DNA from 2 places in the Serratia ficaria genome. Region 2 is predicted to be linked to the other one. Evidence: predicted binding sites of a transcription regulator. Region 2 holds the regulator's gene; the other holds the start of a gene.

Region 1 (7,871 bases), 1.7 Mb from region 2:
GCGGATTTGGGTGCCTTCTTCTTGATTTGCCAGCAGTTTGGCAAAGTGTTCCTGTGCAGCATCTGTTATACGAATCATAGCATTAGCTCAATAATTGACTTCTATAGTCGGTTATAATACGCCCATTGCCGTGGCACTACAACGTGCGGCAGACGCACCATATCTGCAGCGACGCGGCGCCTTGCCGATGCAACAGCGCAGCGATTTCCGCCACGGTGCTGCCGGTCGTCACCACATCATCCAGCAGCGCGATATGTCGGCCGGCGACGGCTTCGTCACAGGCAAACGCATTGCGCAGATTGCGCCGCCGCGCGCCGGCGCTCAGCCGCTGCTGCAGGGCGGTTTTGCGCACCCGCCGCAGCGCCGCCGGGCGGTAGGCGCAGCCCAGCCAGCGCGCCAGCGGCCTGGCCAACAGATCGCTCTGATTATAGCCGCGCCGCCAGCAGCGTTTAGCCTGTAAGGGTACCGCTAAAATCAGGTCGGGTCTGTTCAGATACTGCTCTCTGCGCGCCTGCAGCCAGCTCAGCAGGATCAGGCGCGCCAGCGTCGGCGCCAGTTCGGGCGCCTGCTGGAATTTGAACCTTTTCACCAGCTGGCTGAGCGGGGCAATATAGTCGCCGGCGGACACCAGGCGTTGCCAGAGCGGCGGCCGTTGCAGGCAGCGGCCGCAGGGCAGCAGGGTGCTGCCGGCGGGCAGACCGCAGCGCGGGCAGCAGCGGGGTCTGGCCGGCAAATGGCGCAGGCAGCAGCTGCAGATGCCGTGGCGGATAAACACTAAGGGTTGTCGGCATAGCCAACAGCGGCTGCGGATTGCTAGCATAGGGGCTCGGTAACGGATGAATTTCAAAGGACATTAACCGATGACAGCGTTGTACTGGCAAACAGTGGGTGAAGGCGAGCGCGATCTTGTGCTGCTGCACGGCTGGGGTTTGAATGCCGAAGTGTGGGGTTGCATGCTGGAGCGGCTGACGCCGCATTTTCGCCTGCACCTGGTCGATCTGCCGGGCTATGGGCGCAGCCAGGGGTTTGGCGCCATGTCGCTCGAACAGATGGCGGAGACGGTGCTCGCCGCCGCGCCGCCGCAGGCCTGGTGGCTTGGCTGGTCGCTCGGCGGGCTGGTGGCCAGCCAGATTGCGCTGACGCGGCCGCAGCGGGCGAGCGGGTTAATCACCGTCGCCTCTTCACCGTGCTTTGCCGCCCGCGACGACTGGCCGGGGATCCGCCCTGAGGTGTTGAGCGGCTTTCAGCATCAGCTGAGTCAGGATTTCCAGCGCACCGTCGAGCGCTTTTTGGCCCTGCAGACGCTGGGCACCGAAAGCGCCCGTCAGGATGCCCGCCAGCTGAAAGCGGTGGTGCTCAACCAGCCCACGCCGACGGTCGAGGTATTGAACGGCGGCCTGGAGATCTTGCGCACCGCCGATCTGCGCCGGCCGATGGCGGATCTGAACCTGCCGCTGTTGCGCGTTTACGGCTATCTGGACGGGCTGGTGCCGCGCAAGGTCGCCGGGCTGCTCGACGCCGCCTGGCCGCGTTCAACCGCAGAAATCCTCGCCAAAGCCGCCCATGCGCCTTTCATTTCTCACCCTGACGCGTTTGCGTCGATTATCGAAACGTTCATCACAGCGCATTGAATATTGATGAGAAAAGCACGATAGGGCGCTAAAAAAAGCGCCCCCCGGGTGGATAAAAGACAAAGCTGTTCGATACTTAGTGAGTCAATGCGTTGGCTGCAAAGTGAAAAAGCCGCGTGCGCTTTTTTCACTTTGGCGTTTCGTCTCTGGGCAAGGGGTCTCGTCAGGGAAAGCAACGAGACCTGAGGATGTCACGGCAGCCTGCTTTAGCGCGCATTATTCTTGACGGCTTTCATAACGTATAAATTATCCATTGAGAGGTAGAGTCATGAAATCATTGAAGATGATAGTTGCAGCGTTGGTGGTGGGTACCTTGTCTTTCAGTTCCATGGCGGCAACTCTGCTGACCAAGGAAGATCTGGATAAGAATCCGGGTAAATACGAGAAAATCGGCACGGTCACCACGACCGCGGAAACCACGTCGCCGATGGACGCCAAAGAAGAGCTGTCCAAGCTGGCGGATGAAAAGGGCGGGCAATACTACGTGATCCTGGCCGGCCGTGAGCACGGCAAGTTCAGCGCCATCGCCGAAGTGTACAAAGACAAGCAATAATTATTGATTGGCGAGGGGCGCTCAACGCGCAGCGCCCCTGATTTCAGGCTTTCAGCCGATAGGTTACCGTACCGCATCCCCGGCCCTGCGGGCAGCTTTTGCAACTGCCGCTCAGGCAGGCGCCGTCCTCCTGTTCGATACGCTCCACTTTTCCCATCGCCGTTAAACGCTCCAGCATCGCCTGCACCAGCGGCAGAGGCGTCGCCAGCAGGCGGCTGAGCTGCTGCGGCTGCGCGCTGCCGTGCAGCGCCAGCGCGTCGCGCACCTGCAGCAGGCCGGCCATCAGTGGCAGCTTCCTTGCGGGCCCTGGCAGCAGGCGGCCGGCGTGGCGTTGCCCAGCCGCACTCTCACCCGGCTGCGCGCCCGGCGCAGGCCGAACAGGATCAGCAGGTTGATCAGCACCACCGTCAGGATCGCCGCCAGGCTGTACCGCGGGTGTTGGCTGAAGGTGGCCGTCTGGTAGAACAGCGTCGCCAGCGAATAGGCGATGTTCAGCCCCCAGAGAATGGAGAAGGTCATCCAGCCGCGGCTCGACTCACGGGCGATGGCGCCCATCACCGAGACGCAGGGCACATACAGCAGCACAAAAATCAGGTAGCTGTAGGCGGAGATCCCGGAGCCGAATTTGCTGCTCATCACGCCCATGGAGCTGGCGCCCATTTCGCCGTCGCCCTTGCTGGCCTCGATCGGGTTGGAGAGCACGCTCAGGCTGAAGGTGTCTTTCAGCCCCTGCCAGGTGTCATGCAGCGCGCCGCCCAGCTGGCCCAGCAGGTTAAAGCCGGCGGCGTCGAACGGCTGATTGTTGATCTGTTCTGCGGTGTACAGGGTGTTCAGGGTGCCGACCACCACCTCTTTGGCCATGGCGCCGGTCACCAGGCCGACGGTGGCCTGCCAGTTATCGCCGTGCACGCCCATCGGCTGCAGCAGCGGGGTCAGCACCTTCGAGACCGAGGCCAGCGCGGAGTCGTTGATGTTGTCGACCGGCTGGCCGCTGAACGAGAAGCTGTTCAGGCCGCCGATGAAGATGCTGGCGATCACGATCACCTTGCCGGCGCGCAGCACGAAGCCTTTCAGCCGCTGCCAGGTTTGCAGCAGCAGGCTTTTCAGGTGCGGCACGTGGTAGACCGGCAGCTCCATGACGAACGGCGAGGCTTCGCCGCGCATAATGGTGTATTTCAGCACCAGGCCGGTGAGGATCGCCACCACGATGCCGAGCATGTACAGCGAGAACACCACGCCCGCGCCGTCCTGGCCGAAGAAGGCGGCGGCGAAGACCGCGAAGATCGCCAGGCGAGCGCCGCACGACATGAAGGGCGCCATCATGATGGTGATCAGCCGCTCGCGCTGGGCATCCAGGGTGCGGGCGCCCATGATCGACGGCACGTTGCAGCCGAAGCCGACAATCAGGGGCACGAAGGATTTGCCCGGCAGGCCGAGCGCCTGCATCAGCCGGTCCATGACGAACGCCGCGCGCGCCATATAGCCCGAGTCTTCCAGAAACGACAGGAACAAATACATCATGCCGATCTGCGGCACCAGCGGCAGCACGGTGTTGATGCCGCCGCCGACCCCCTGCGCCAGGAAGATGGTCAGCCATTCGGGGAAATGCAAGGTATAGCCCAGCCACTGAATGCCCTGAATGAATATCGCCGCCGAGCCGATGTCGAAGATCGGCTGCAGCGCGCCGCCGATGTTGATCGCCAGCAGGAACATCAGGTACATCACCAGCAAAAAGATCGGCACCCCCAGCCAGCGATTGAGGATCACCTTATCCAGCAGTTCGGTCAGGCGGTTCGGCAGCGCCTGCTGCGAGTTGCTGACGGCGTCGCACAGGAGGGCGATCGACTGATAACGCGCATCGGCGATCACCAGCGCCGGATCTTCCTGCCGCTGCCGTTGCAGCGCCTGCCGGGCCGCCGGCAGCAGCGCGGTGGCGGGGCCGGCCAGGCTGTGGCTGTAGATATCGCCCTCCAGCATCTGCAGCGCCAGCCAGCGGCGTTGCTTCGTCGGCAGGCGCTGCGGCATGGCGTCGCTCAGCGTGGCGACCTCTTCCAGCAGCAGCGGCGGGTAGTTCACCAGCGCCTTCAGCTCATTGAAACCGTGGTTGTCGATCATCTGCTTCAGCACGCCGATGCCGTCGGCCTTGGTGGAAACCATCGGCACCACCGGGCAGCCGAGGCGCGCCGACAGCGCGGCGATGTCGATCTCGATGCGCTGGCTCCTGGCGATATCCAGCATGTTCAGCGCGACGATGCAGGGAATGCCCAGCTCCAGCAGCTGCAGCGTCAGATAAAGATTGCGCTCCAGGTTGGCGGCGTCGACCACGTTGATCAGCAGATCGGCGTCGCCGCTGAGGATGTAGTGGCAGGCGATCTGTTCGTCGAGCGAGGTTTGCTCCGAGATGGTGGTCAGGGAATAGGTGCCCGGCAGATCGACCAGCCGCACCTCAGACTGCGGCGTGGTGAAGTGGCCTTCCTTGCGCTCCACCGTGACGCCCGCCCAGTTGCCGACCCGTTGGCGCGCCCCGGTCAGCTGGTTGAACAGCGTGGTTTTGCCGGAGTTCGGATTGCCTATTAAGCCGATGGTGAGTTTTTTCATAATCCCACGTGATAGTAGTCAATGGAAACAGCGCCGACGCAGCGGTGCGCCGGCAAAGGGTCGGGCTCAGGCCTGGCCGTCGAGCAGCAGCAGGGCCAGATCTTTCCGGCGCAGCACCAGGCTGACGCGGCGAGTTTTTATTTCTATCGGGTCGCCGAGCGGGGCGACGCGCACCACCTCGAATGAGGAGCCGGGCAGCATGCCGAGCGATAACAGTTTCTGGCGATAGGCCGGGCCAATTTCGCTGGAGAAGCCGGCAATCTTATAAGCGTGTTTAGGCAGAAGATGCATATTGTTAACCTTCCGGGAGCCGATGAGAGTCGGGCTGATGATTATTGAGCGTGGCCGGTGAGCGCGCTGGGCCCGCGGCGTCATTCATCTATTAAGGTTATGCGGTAAATAAAGAAGGCAATAGTAGTGAGAATCATTATCGCATTCAATATAAAAAGTAAGGGTATTGGTAACCAATTATTATGACAATCACATGTGGGCGTGGCGTTGTCTTGTTGAGCACCGTTTTACCACCGGCGCTGGCGCGCTACAAATGAGAATGGCGAGTTAAATCAGTTACGTGATTGTAATTAATTTTTCCCATTTGAAAACGCCGGCGACAGTTTCATCGCTTTTTTATCAGCGCCAAGGGCAATTCAATAACATTCCACTCTTTGAATGCGAGCGGTAACCATTTGTGTTTCGCCCATAAATCACCAGATGAAAATGGCGTGTTAATGGCGGTGTTAATAAGTGGCTGGCGCGAAGTGTTTATCGGTTGGCAACAGGAGAGGTTTATCGCCCCGAGCGCGGTAATAAAAAAATGCCGGTTTATTGAGATGGGTCAAAAAAAGCCGCCGGATAATTATCCGGCAAGGGCGGAGCAGGCTCCGCCCTGAATAACCCGGTTAGCGTTTTTTACCGAACGCCGCCGCCAGAGCGTCGCCCATGGCGCTGTTGCCGGCCGGCGCGCTGGCGCGCGGCTTGGCCTTGTTGGCCGGCGACCGGTTGGCGTTATCGCGCGCCGGCGCCGATGCGTTGCCGCCGCGGCGCGGCGAGCCTTCGCCCGGCTGCTCATCCAGACGCATGCTCAGCGCGATGCGCTTACGCTGCAGGTCGACTTCCATCACCTTCACTTTGACGATGTCGCCGGCTTTCACCACGCTGTGCGGATCTTCGACAAACTTGTCCGCCAGCGAAGAAATGTGCACCAGGCCGTCCTGATGCACGCCGATATCCACAAAGGCGCCGAAGTTGGTGACGTTGGTGACCGACCCCTCCAGGATCATCCCCGGCTGCAGATCGTTAAGCGTTTCAACGCCTTCGGCAAAGGTGGCGGTCTTGAATTCCGGGCGCGGATCGCGGCCCGGTTTCTCCAGCTCTTTCAGGATGTCGGTGACCGTCGGCATACCGAACTTTTCGTCGATAAAATCGCTGGCCTTCAGGCTGCGCACCGCCGCCGAATTGCCCATTAAATCCTGCAGCGCCTGCTGGGTGGCGGCCAGAATGCGTTCCACCACCGGATAGGTTTCCGGGTGAACGGTGGAGGCGTCCAGCGGGTTGTCGCCGTGGTTGATGCGCAGGAAGCCGGCGCACTGTTCGAAGGCTTTCGGCCCCAGGCGGCTGACTTTCAGCAGCTGCTCGCGGTTGCTGAAGCGGCCGTTTTCATCGCGCCAGTTGACGATGTTCTGCGCCATCATGCGCGTCAGGCCGGCCACGCGGGTCAGCAGCGGCACCGAGGCGGTATTCAGATCGACGCCGACGGCGTTCACGCAGTCTTCCACCACCGAATCCAGCTTCTTGGCCAGCTGGCTTTGGCTGACGTCGTGCTGATATTGGCCGACGCCGATGGATTTCGGCTCGATCTTCACCAGCTCAGCCAGCGGATCCTGCAGGCGGCGGGCGATGGATACCGCGCCGCGCAGCGAGACGTCGAGATTGGGGAATTCCAGCGCCGCCAGTTCGGAGGCGGAATACACCGAGGCGCCCGCTTCGCTGACGATCACTTTCTGCGCCTTGACCTCGCTGAACTGTTTTTGCAGATCGAGGTAGAAACGCTCGGTCTCGCGTGAGGCGGTGCCGTTGCCGATGGCGACCAGCTCTACCTGATGTTTGATGCACAGCGCCGCGACGATGGCGGCGGCTTTGGCCGCCTGGCCGGTATGCGGGTAGACGGTGTCGGTAGCCACCAGCTTGCCGGTGGCGTCCACCACGGCGACCTTCACCCCGGTGCGCAGGCCCGGGTCCAGGCCCATGGTGGCGCGCATGCCGGCCGGCGCGGCCATCAGCAGATCCTGCATGTTGCGGGCGAAGACGTTGATCGCTTCGTCTTCCGCGCGCTCGCGCACCGTGCCCATCAGCTCGGTTTCCAGGTGCAGCAGCACCTTGATGCGCCAGGTCCAGTTGACCACCGCTTTGCGCCAGGCGTCGGCCGGGGCGTTGTTCAGGCGCAGGTCGAGGTGGTTGATGATGATCTGTTCCGCCTGGCTTTCGCGCGGCGCTTCTTCAAACTGCGGATCGGCATTCAGCGCCAGCTGCAGTACGCCCTCGTTGCGGCCGCGGAACATCGCCAGCGCGCGGTGCGAAGGCACCTGGGCGATAGGTTCGTGATGATCGAAATAGTCGCGGAATTTGGCGCCTTCCTGTTCTTTGCCTTCCACCACCTTGGACACCAGATGGGCGTTTTTCCACAGGTAGTTGCGCACCTTGGCCAGCAGGGCGGCGTCTTCGGCAAAGCGTTCCATCAGGATATAGCGCGCGCCGTCGAGGGCGGCTTTCACGTCCGCCACGCCGTTATCGGCGTTAACGTAGCTTTCGGCCAGCAGCTCCGGCTGCTGCTGAGGATCCTGCCACAGGGTATCCGCCAACGGCTCCAGGCCGGCTTCGATGGCAGCCTGCCCGCGGGTGCGGCGCTTCGGTTTGTACGGCAGGTAAAGATCTTCGAGCTCGGTTTTGCTCAGCGTGGCGTTGATCGCCCCCGCCAGCGGCTCGGTCAGCTTGCCCTGTTCGTCGATCGATTTCAGGATGGTCTGACGGCGGTCTTCGAGTTCACGCAGATAGCCCAGGCGGGTTTCCAGCTGGCGCAGTTGGGTGTCGTC
Region 2 (7,871 bases):
GGCCGGGCAATATGTCGCACGGCCAGCATGACGGGCTGTTCGCTAAATTAGACGGTGCCGCAAACTTTCTCTATCAGTTCCGCCGGGAACTGCATGGCCTGCATGATGTGTTCAATCATGCTGCGTTTGCGGCCGGTATTGGTATTGGTAATCACCCAATAAGGGGTGCCCGGAACGTGTTTCGGCTTGGTATGCGTACCGTTGGCCAGCAGGGTTTGCTGATCGCCGGCAAAGTAGGTGCGGGTACGGCCGTGCAACGCATCGGTGGCGGCGGCAAAGCCGGCGGCATCGAGGGTATAGAGCGTGGACAGCACCAGCATAAAACGGTTAACGGCCTTATTCTGCTCGGCGTACTCATCCGACAGCAGCAGCTCACGCACGGCGCGCACGCGATCGCGCGGGCGCTGCGCGGGCGCCGCCTTTTCCAACTCGGCGGACTGAGCGCCGGCGGCGGGTACGGAGCGTACCGGTTGGCCTGCGGTAAATTTCAACATGCGGCGTAAAATATCGGACGCGCTCTCACCGATGTGTTGCGTGTGGCTGGCAATATAACGGTAAAGCTCTTCGTCGACTTCAATAGTTTTCATCTTTATCCAGTACTGTTTTTTCTACTTAGAACCTGAAGCCAGATCCTGCATTCAAGCCATGGGATTATAAGGTTAAAAGCGCGGGGGCGAACACCACTAAGTGTCGCCAAACGGAAAATGCAGACTAATACCTATTCCCGTCGTACTTCAAGCTGCATCGCTCAACTCCGCGTTATTCATCGTGCGATTCAATCATGATACCCTAATCTGAATCTCTCTCAGCATGAACTTCGCCATGAAATTACATTATCAACTGCTGGCCGCCGAGTCGGACGCCCTGCCGGTGCTGCTGATCCACGGCCTGTTCGGCAATCTGGACAACCTGGGCGTGCTGGCGCGCGACCTGAACCGGCGCCACAGCGTCATCAAGGTCGATCTGCGCAACCATGGCCTGTCGCCGCGTTCCGCAGAGATGACCTACCCGGCCATGGCGCAGGATCTGCTGACGCTGCTCGACGACCTGCAGCTGGAGAAAGTCATCGTCATCGGCCATTCGATGGGCGGCAAAGCGGCGATGGCGCTGACCGCCATTGCGCCGGAGCGCATCGACAAGCTGATCGTCATCGACGTGGCGCCGGTGGATTACCGCACCCGCCGCCACGATGAGATTTTCGCCGCGCTGAAGGCCGTGAGCGCCGCCGGCATTACCCAGCGCCAACAGGCCGCCCAGCTGATGCGCGATTATCTGCAGGAAGAAGGGGTGATCCAGTTTCTGCTGAAATCCTTCCACAACGGCGAATGGCGTTTCAACCTGCCGGTGTTGATCGCGCAGTACGAAAACGTCACCGGCTGGCAGGAGGTGCCCGCCTGGCCGCACCCGACGCTGTTCATCCGCGGCGGGCTGTCGCCCTACGTGCAGGACGGTTACCGCGCCGACATCGCGCGCCAGTTCCCGCTGGCCCGCGCGCACGTGGTGGCGGGAACCGGGCACTGGGTGCACGCCGAAAAACCGGAAGCGGTGCTGCGCGCCATCCACCGTTTTCTCGGCGAAGCCTGACAAACGCCCGTCGCTGGCGAAAAAACGCGCTAAAGATAACGGCTTAGCGCGCTTTCGGCTCAGTTAAGCATTGTCGTTGCTCTATCTGCTGGGGTAATATGGCGCGCTATAATTTTGCCGCCCTGCCCAGCGTGTTCGCTAACGCCAGTCCGGGGGTGAATTTGGGTTAGGGTTTATTGGCCCGAAGTGTGTTAACCGAATCGTCCGGAAGCGTGTAAAACGCTTTTTGATGCAAACTTCCTTGCAGTACCGCTACCTATGGCAAAAGAACAAACGGATCGCACGACGCTGGATCTGTTCGCAGATGAACGCCGTCCGGGGCGCCCGAAAACCAACCCGCTATCCCGCGATGAACAGCTTAGAATCAATAAGCGCAATCAGCTGCGGCGCGATAAAGTACGTGGATTGCGGCGCGTGGAGTTGAAAATCAACGCGGATGCGGTGGACGCCCTGAACAAACTGGCGGAACAGCGCAATATCAGCCGCAGCGAGCTCATTGAGCAAATGCTGCTGGCGCAGCTGGCGGAAGAACAGCCAGAACATTGATCTCTTCGGCCGCACATGCGGCGCGGCGTTAAGGATGACGCCGGATCAACACCGTTTTACTCTCCTCCGGCATCGCATAAATGCGATAAAACCCCGGGGTAAATTTCTGGCATGATAGGCGTTTACCGGCAAGAGACCGCGCCCACACGGCGCCCGCCACTGCGGCGGCCGGCTTTTGCCATGGCATCATTTTAATCGGTGTTAGCGGGGTCAGCACTAACATCGTGTAATGCAATTAATTGAATTTAAAGGTTATACGCGATATGGCTACTGTAGGCATTTTCTTTGGCAGCGACACTGGCAATACCGAAAACATTGCCAAAATGATCCAGAAAATTCTCCAGAAACAGTTTGGCGACGAGGTGTCTGAAGTGCACGACATCGCCAAAAGCAGCAAAGAGGATCTGGAAGGTTTCGATATCCTGCTGCTGGGTATCCCAACCTGGTACTACGGTGAAGCGCAGTGCGACTGGGATGACTTTTTCCCGACGCTGGAAGAAGTCGACTTCAACGGCAAGCTGGTTGCGCTGTTCGGCTGCGGCGACCAGGAAGACTACGCGGAATACTTCTGTGATGCGATGGGCACCATCCGCGACATCATCGAACCCCACGGCGCCGCCATCGTCGGCCACTGGCCAACCAAGGGCTACCATTTCGAAGCGTCCAAGGGCCTGGCGGACGACGACCACTTCATCGGCCTGGCTATCGACGAAGATCGCCAACCGGAGCTGACCAACGAACGTGTCGAAGCCTGGGTCAAACAGATCGTCGAAGAACTGAGCCTGGCCGACATCGTCGGCTGAGGCCATTGTTGCCTAAAGGTTGAACAAAGGCCCTGCAAAGTGCATAGTGTGGCCAGCAGGGCCGTCATCGGCAGCATGGATTGCTGCAATAGAAGCTACATATTGGTAACTTCCCACATCGTCACGGTAGACTGAGATATCGGTTTATCCCATCCATCAAGGCGTTGCATGTGTACCATGCAATAGTGCAATTATATCTTTGTTAACAACCGGCGGTTTCCATTTAGGGCAACCGGTTCTATAATGAGACGCAATTAACTCTTTGTGCCGACCGATGCCACAGGCGAGAACGCCTCAACTTGATTAGCATAGTAACAGGACTGAATCCGCATGACTGACAACAACACCGCATTGAAGAAGGCCGGCTTAAAAGTCACGCTTCCGCGACTCAAAATCCTGGAAGTACTGCAAAATCCGGAATGCCATCACGTCAGTGCGGAAGATTTGTATAAAAAACTGATAGATATGGGCGAAGAAATCGGACTGGCGACGGTTTACCGCGTGCTGAACCAGTTTGATGATGCGGGCATTGTGACTCGTCACAATTTCGAAGGCGGCAAGTCCGTATTCGAACTGACCCAGCAGCACCACCACGATCACCTGATCTGCCTGGACTGCGGCAAAGTGATCGAATTCAGAGATGAATCGATCGAAGCGCGTCAGCGCGACATCGCCAAGCAACACGGCATCAAACTCACCAACCACAGCCTGTACCTGTACGGCCACTGTGAAACCGGTGACTGCCGCGAAGACGATACGCTGCACGACGCCAAGTAATCCTCCGGGATTGAACAACCGCCTCAGGGCGGTTTTTTTGTGCCCGTCGCCGGCGGGAAAAAAAGCCCCGGCAGCGCCGGGGAAGGTTCACTTGACGAAATACCACAATTGCAGCGGCGTAACTCCACCGACTTCTCTCACTTCACCCTCGGCCCGCCGCCGACACGCAGCGGGCCGCATCAGCCGGCTTAAACCTTCTCGGCGCGGCTGTAACGCTTGCCGTCCGGGCTGACCGCACGCACCAGCACCTCGCCGGAGACCGCCGGCCCGGCGTTGGCGTCATAGCGCTGCCATTGCTTACCGCCGTCGGTGGAGTACTCGATGCCCAGCCCCGGCAGAGAGATATTCGCCTCCAGCTTGCCGCCGGTGACGCGCGCGCCCGGCACCGGCAGGCGATAGCTGACGCCGCCCTTGTCCAGCTTGGCCAGCTCGCGCTGGCCGAGCAGGTTGGCGAAGCGCAGCCAGTCCTGATCCAGAGCCTTGCCGTCGACAAAGTGCGTTTTCCCGCCCCGGTACTCGCGGCCGGCCCGGTAATCCTGCTCCCAGGAGGCGCGATGCCAGGCGCGTTCGGCTACCGACAGCGAACGCGGGAAGATCATGTATTCCATTTGCGGGTCGGTGCGCTGGGTTTCGCTCCACAGCTGGGCGGAGATGCCGTAGGCGCCCGGCCAGGGTTTGTCGCTTCTGGCGGTGAAGCGATTGCCGTCGCGGTCCACCGAGGTTTCGGCGTTCTGCGGCAGGTTGTCCGGCGCGAAGCTGAACATCTTCCGTTCGTCGCTGAAGCGGGTGCCCCAGTAATAACCGCGCTCGTCCGGATTCACCTCGTAAGGGAAGTCCATATAAACGTAATCCGGGTTGGAGATGATCACCTCGTAGCCCTTGTTCGCCCAGTCATTGGCGCTGTCGAAACCGCCCCAGTACAGGGTGTCCCAGAAGTTCACGCCCACGCGCGGCGTGGCGAACGCGCCGGCGTCCTGCGCATCTTTCAGGCCATCCTGCCAGGCCTGCATTCTGCCGATGCCGTGCGCCTTCACCAGTTGGCTGACCTCCAGCCCGAAGTAGCTCGGCAGATGCGCCATATCGGCCACCTTGCCGTCTTCGATCATCGCCTGGCACACCCGGGATTTCGCCCAGGGCTTGTCTTCCTTGCTCTGGTCGATTATGCCCTTGCCCGCTTCAGGTTTCAGGCGATCGGTATACCCCGCCCCCAGGCGAATATTTTTCGCTTCGTCACCGCCGAAATGCCAGGTGTTCAACGGCTGGCCGGCCTCTCGATGCATTTGGGCAATCTCGCCGATCACCTTGTCGACAAAGCGTTTGGAGGAGTCCAGGCACGGGTTCAGATAGCTCTGGCGGTTGAAGTACTGCACCGAAGTCGTGTTGGAAGTATCGGTCGGATCGACCAGGCGGAACTCGTTGGCCTCGCGCTCTTTGCCCGCCGCATGCAGTTTTTTGTAACGCGCCTCCATGGAAACCACCGCCGCGCGCGCGTGCGCCGGCATGTCGATTTCCGGGATCACCTCAATCTGGCGCGCCTGCGCGTATTTGACGATGTCGATATAGTCCTGCCGGGAGAAGAAGCCGCCGTATGCCTCCGGCCCCTGGCCATACTGCGGCAGCAGGCAGGCGGTTTCGCTCAGGTCGTGGCAGCGCCGGCCCCCGACGTCGGTCAGTTCAGGCAGGCCCGGGATTTCGATGCGCCAGCCTTCGTCGTCGCTCAGGTGGAAGTGGAATTTATTCAGCTTGTAGGCCGCCATCTGATCCAGCAGGCGCAGCACCGCGTCTTTATGATGGAAGTTGCGCGCCACGTCGAGAAAGATGCCGCGATACGGGAAACGCGGCGCGTCTTTGGCGTCCAACGTGGCGATGTCGCTGCCGCCATCGCTCGGCACCAGCGACAGGATCGACTGCAGCCCGTTGAATACCCCCGCCTGATCGAAGCCGATCACGCGCGCTTCCTGCCTGCCGATTTTCAGCTCATAGGCGCCCGACACCGCCAGCGGGCCTTTGAACCTGCCCGGTTGGATCGCGGTGTTGATCGGATAGCCCTGCGCGTTAGCGGCCACGCCCAGCAGCGCGAAGCGCTGGCCTACGGCCTCGGCCGCCGGTTTGGCCAGCGCGCTCAAATCCAGCGCCACGCCCTTGCTCAGGTCGACATCCTGCGGATGCACCTTCACCTCCCGCGGCGTCGGCACAATCTGGCCGCGCAGCGCGGCGGCCGGCAGGGTTTTCAGCGCGGCGTTGTTGATAAAGCGCGAAGCCGGCGTCATCAGAACGTTGTTGTCGTCCTTGGTGCGCTTCCACTGGTCGCCGGTAAAGGGCGCCACGAAGCGGCTCAGATCTTCGGTATCGGTATTGCGCAGAATTTTCGGTTTGGCGTCGCCGGACGCGGCGTACCAGCGCGGTACGAAATCGGTTTTAAACAGTTGCCAGTATTCGGCGACGATCGGGATGGTCACCGCCTGCCCTGCCGGGAAACCGCTGAACGTCGCGGTCGGCTCCAGTTTGTACAGATCGCCGGTCAGGTGCGTTATCCTGAATTGTTCGTTATCCACCTGCAGGGTTTGGCGCGCGCTGTGGAAATAAATCGCCCAGTCGCCGCCGGTGATCGCCTGGCCGTCGTTGCTCAGGGTGATCAATACCCGATTGCACGCCGCCCAGTCGGCGCCCAACGCGGCGCAGTCCAGGCCGCCGTCGGCGGCGCGGTTGTCGACCATTTTCACATTCAGCTTCAGCTGGCTCAGTTGATCCACCAGCTGCTGATTGGCCAGCGCATTCCCCGCGCCGCCAAACAGCCCAAGGGTTGCCGTCAGCGCGGCAAGCGCACTCAGTTTGAATCGGTTCATCTGCTTCATCCTTAATTGTTGTTGTCGCGGATCTCTTGCCAAATCTTGCCGCACCTGGCGTCATACGCCTGACCGTTGCCGCTGTGCACCGCCTGAAGGCAGTTCTGATAATCCATCACCCGCACCGTTTCTTTCTCGGCGAACTGCCGGTGCCGTTTCTCTTGCTTCAGCACGTTCAGCACCGCCCGGCACGACTGCAGTTTTTCCGGCGATCCCTCTGCGGTATTGATGCAGGCGCTGTAGGCCTGTTTCAGTTTGGCGTCTTCCGGCGGCGCGGCCGGTTGCGCGCAGGCGCTCAGCGCAGCGGCGGCGGCCAATATCAGCATGATTTTTTTCATCGTTATATTCCCGTTCAGTTGCCCCGGCGCAATCGCCGGGGAACGCATCAGAAAATGGTGAATGGCGCGATGACCATAAATTTGACGTCTTTCTCGTCCTGGAAGATGTTGCCGTAACCGCCGCCCCAGCTCGGGATATTGGTGTGGTTATCGTATTGGGTGTAGTGCAGCTTGAGCAGCGTGCCTTTGGCGCGCCCTTCCTGGATGGTGTACAGCGCGTCCAGGCTCCAGGCGCTCTCTTTCAGGCGCTGGCTCTGATCGTAAATCGGGTTGGTGCTCGGCTTGGCGTCCCAGGCGTAGACGTAGGAGCCGCCGACCGCCATGCCCGGCAGGTTCCAGTTGCTCAGGTCGTACATCACGCCGGCGTAGACCGCCTTCTCGCCGTTGGCGTTGAAGTCGGAGCGGTTATCCCACCACACGTCGAGGCGGCCGTTGGAAGAGGCGTAGGTCGGCGTCATGCGCTGCAGGAAGAAGCCCTGATTGCCTTCCGCCTTGACCATGGTGCCTTCCAGACGCCAGTTGAACTGACCGGTGGTATAGCCGAAGGTCAGTGCCTGCAGCCAGGCCAGGCCGTCGTAGATGCTGTTCGGATCGTTCTTGTCGCCGATGCGGTCTTCCGCACCGTAGAACTGGTAGCTGGTGGTCAGCGGATTGCCCAGCAGGTCGAATTTGTAGGATGCCTTGGTGAAATACTGATTCACATAGCCTTCCGCCTGACCAAAGGCGGCTTCCAACACCAGATCGTTTTTGAAGTCGTACTTGGCGCCCAAAGAGTGCAGATAGGAGACGCCGGTTGTTTTATCGTTTTGGCGGAAGTCATCCATCTCGATATGCCACGGCGCCTTGTATTTGTCCGCCCACATGTAGGAGAAGCTCAGAGCGCCGGCGTCGCCGTAGTCAAAGTTGGCGCCCGCCTCCGCGCCGCGATAGGTTCCCGGCATAAAGCTCCAGTGCGGGGCGATCAGCGTCTGGCCGCT

The links. The regulator Fur, encoded in region 2, represses iron uptake genes when iron is present. The targets are predictions, from matches to a motif close to ATAATAATGAGAACNACTATCAA.
Region 1: a site for Fur is predicted at 5,194-5,216, ahead of feoA (ferrous iron transporter A). Genes of this name have one in related genera too.

The regions. Positions count from the first base shown of each region.
Region 1 covers NZ_LT906479.1:4,886,312-4,894,182, reverse strand. Annotated here, with positions in the region: gene nfuA (Fe-S biogenesis protein NfuA) at 1-78, opposite strand, end outside; gene gntX (DNA utilization protein GntX) at 137-820, opposite strand; gene bioH (pimeloyl-ACP methyl ester esterase BioH) at 861-1,631, shown strand; gene CKW09_RS22960 (YdgH/BhsA/McbA-like domain containing protein) at 1,900-2,184, shown strand; gene CKW09_RS22955 (FeoC-like transcriptional regulator) at 2,228-2,467, opposite strand; gene feoB (Fe(2+) transporter permease subunit FeoB) at 2,467-4,782, opposite strand; gene feoA (ferrous iron transporter A) at 4,849-5,073, opposite strand; gene CKW09_RS22940 (Tex family protein) at 5,682-7,871, opposite strand, start outside.
Region 2 covers NZ_LT906479.1:1,356,758-1,364,628, reverse strand. Annotated here, with positions in the region: gene seqA (replication initiation negative regulator SeqA) at 48-587, opposite strand; gene ybfF (esterase) at 811-1,584, shown strand; gene ybfE (LexA regulated protein) at 1,843-2,130, shown strand; gene fldA (flavodoxin FldA) at 2,394-2,933, shown strand; gene fur (ferric iron uptake transcriptional regulator) at 3,264-3,710, shown strand; gene CKW09_RS06430 (beta-N-acetylhexosaminidase) at 3,899-6,556, opposite strand; gene chiQ (ChiQ/YbfN family lipoprotein) at 6,568-6,894, opposite strand; gene chiP (chitoporin ChiP) at 6,942-7,871, opposite strand, start outside.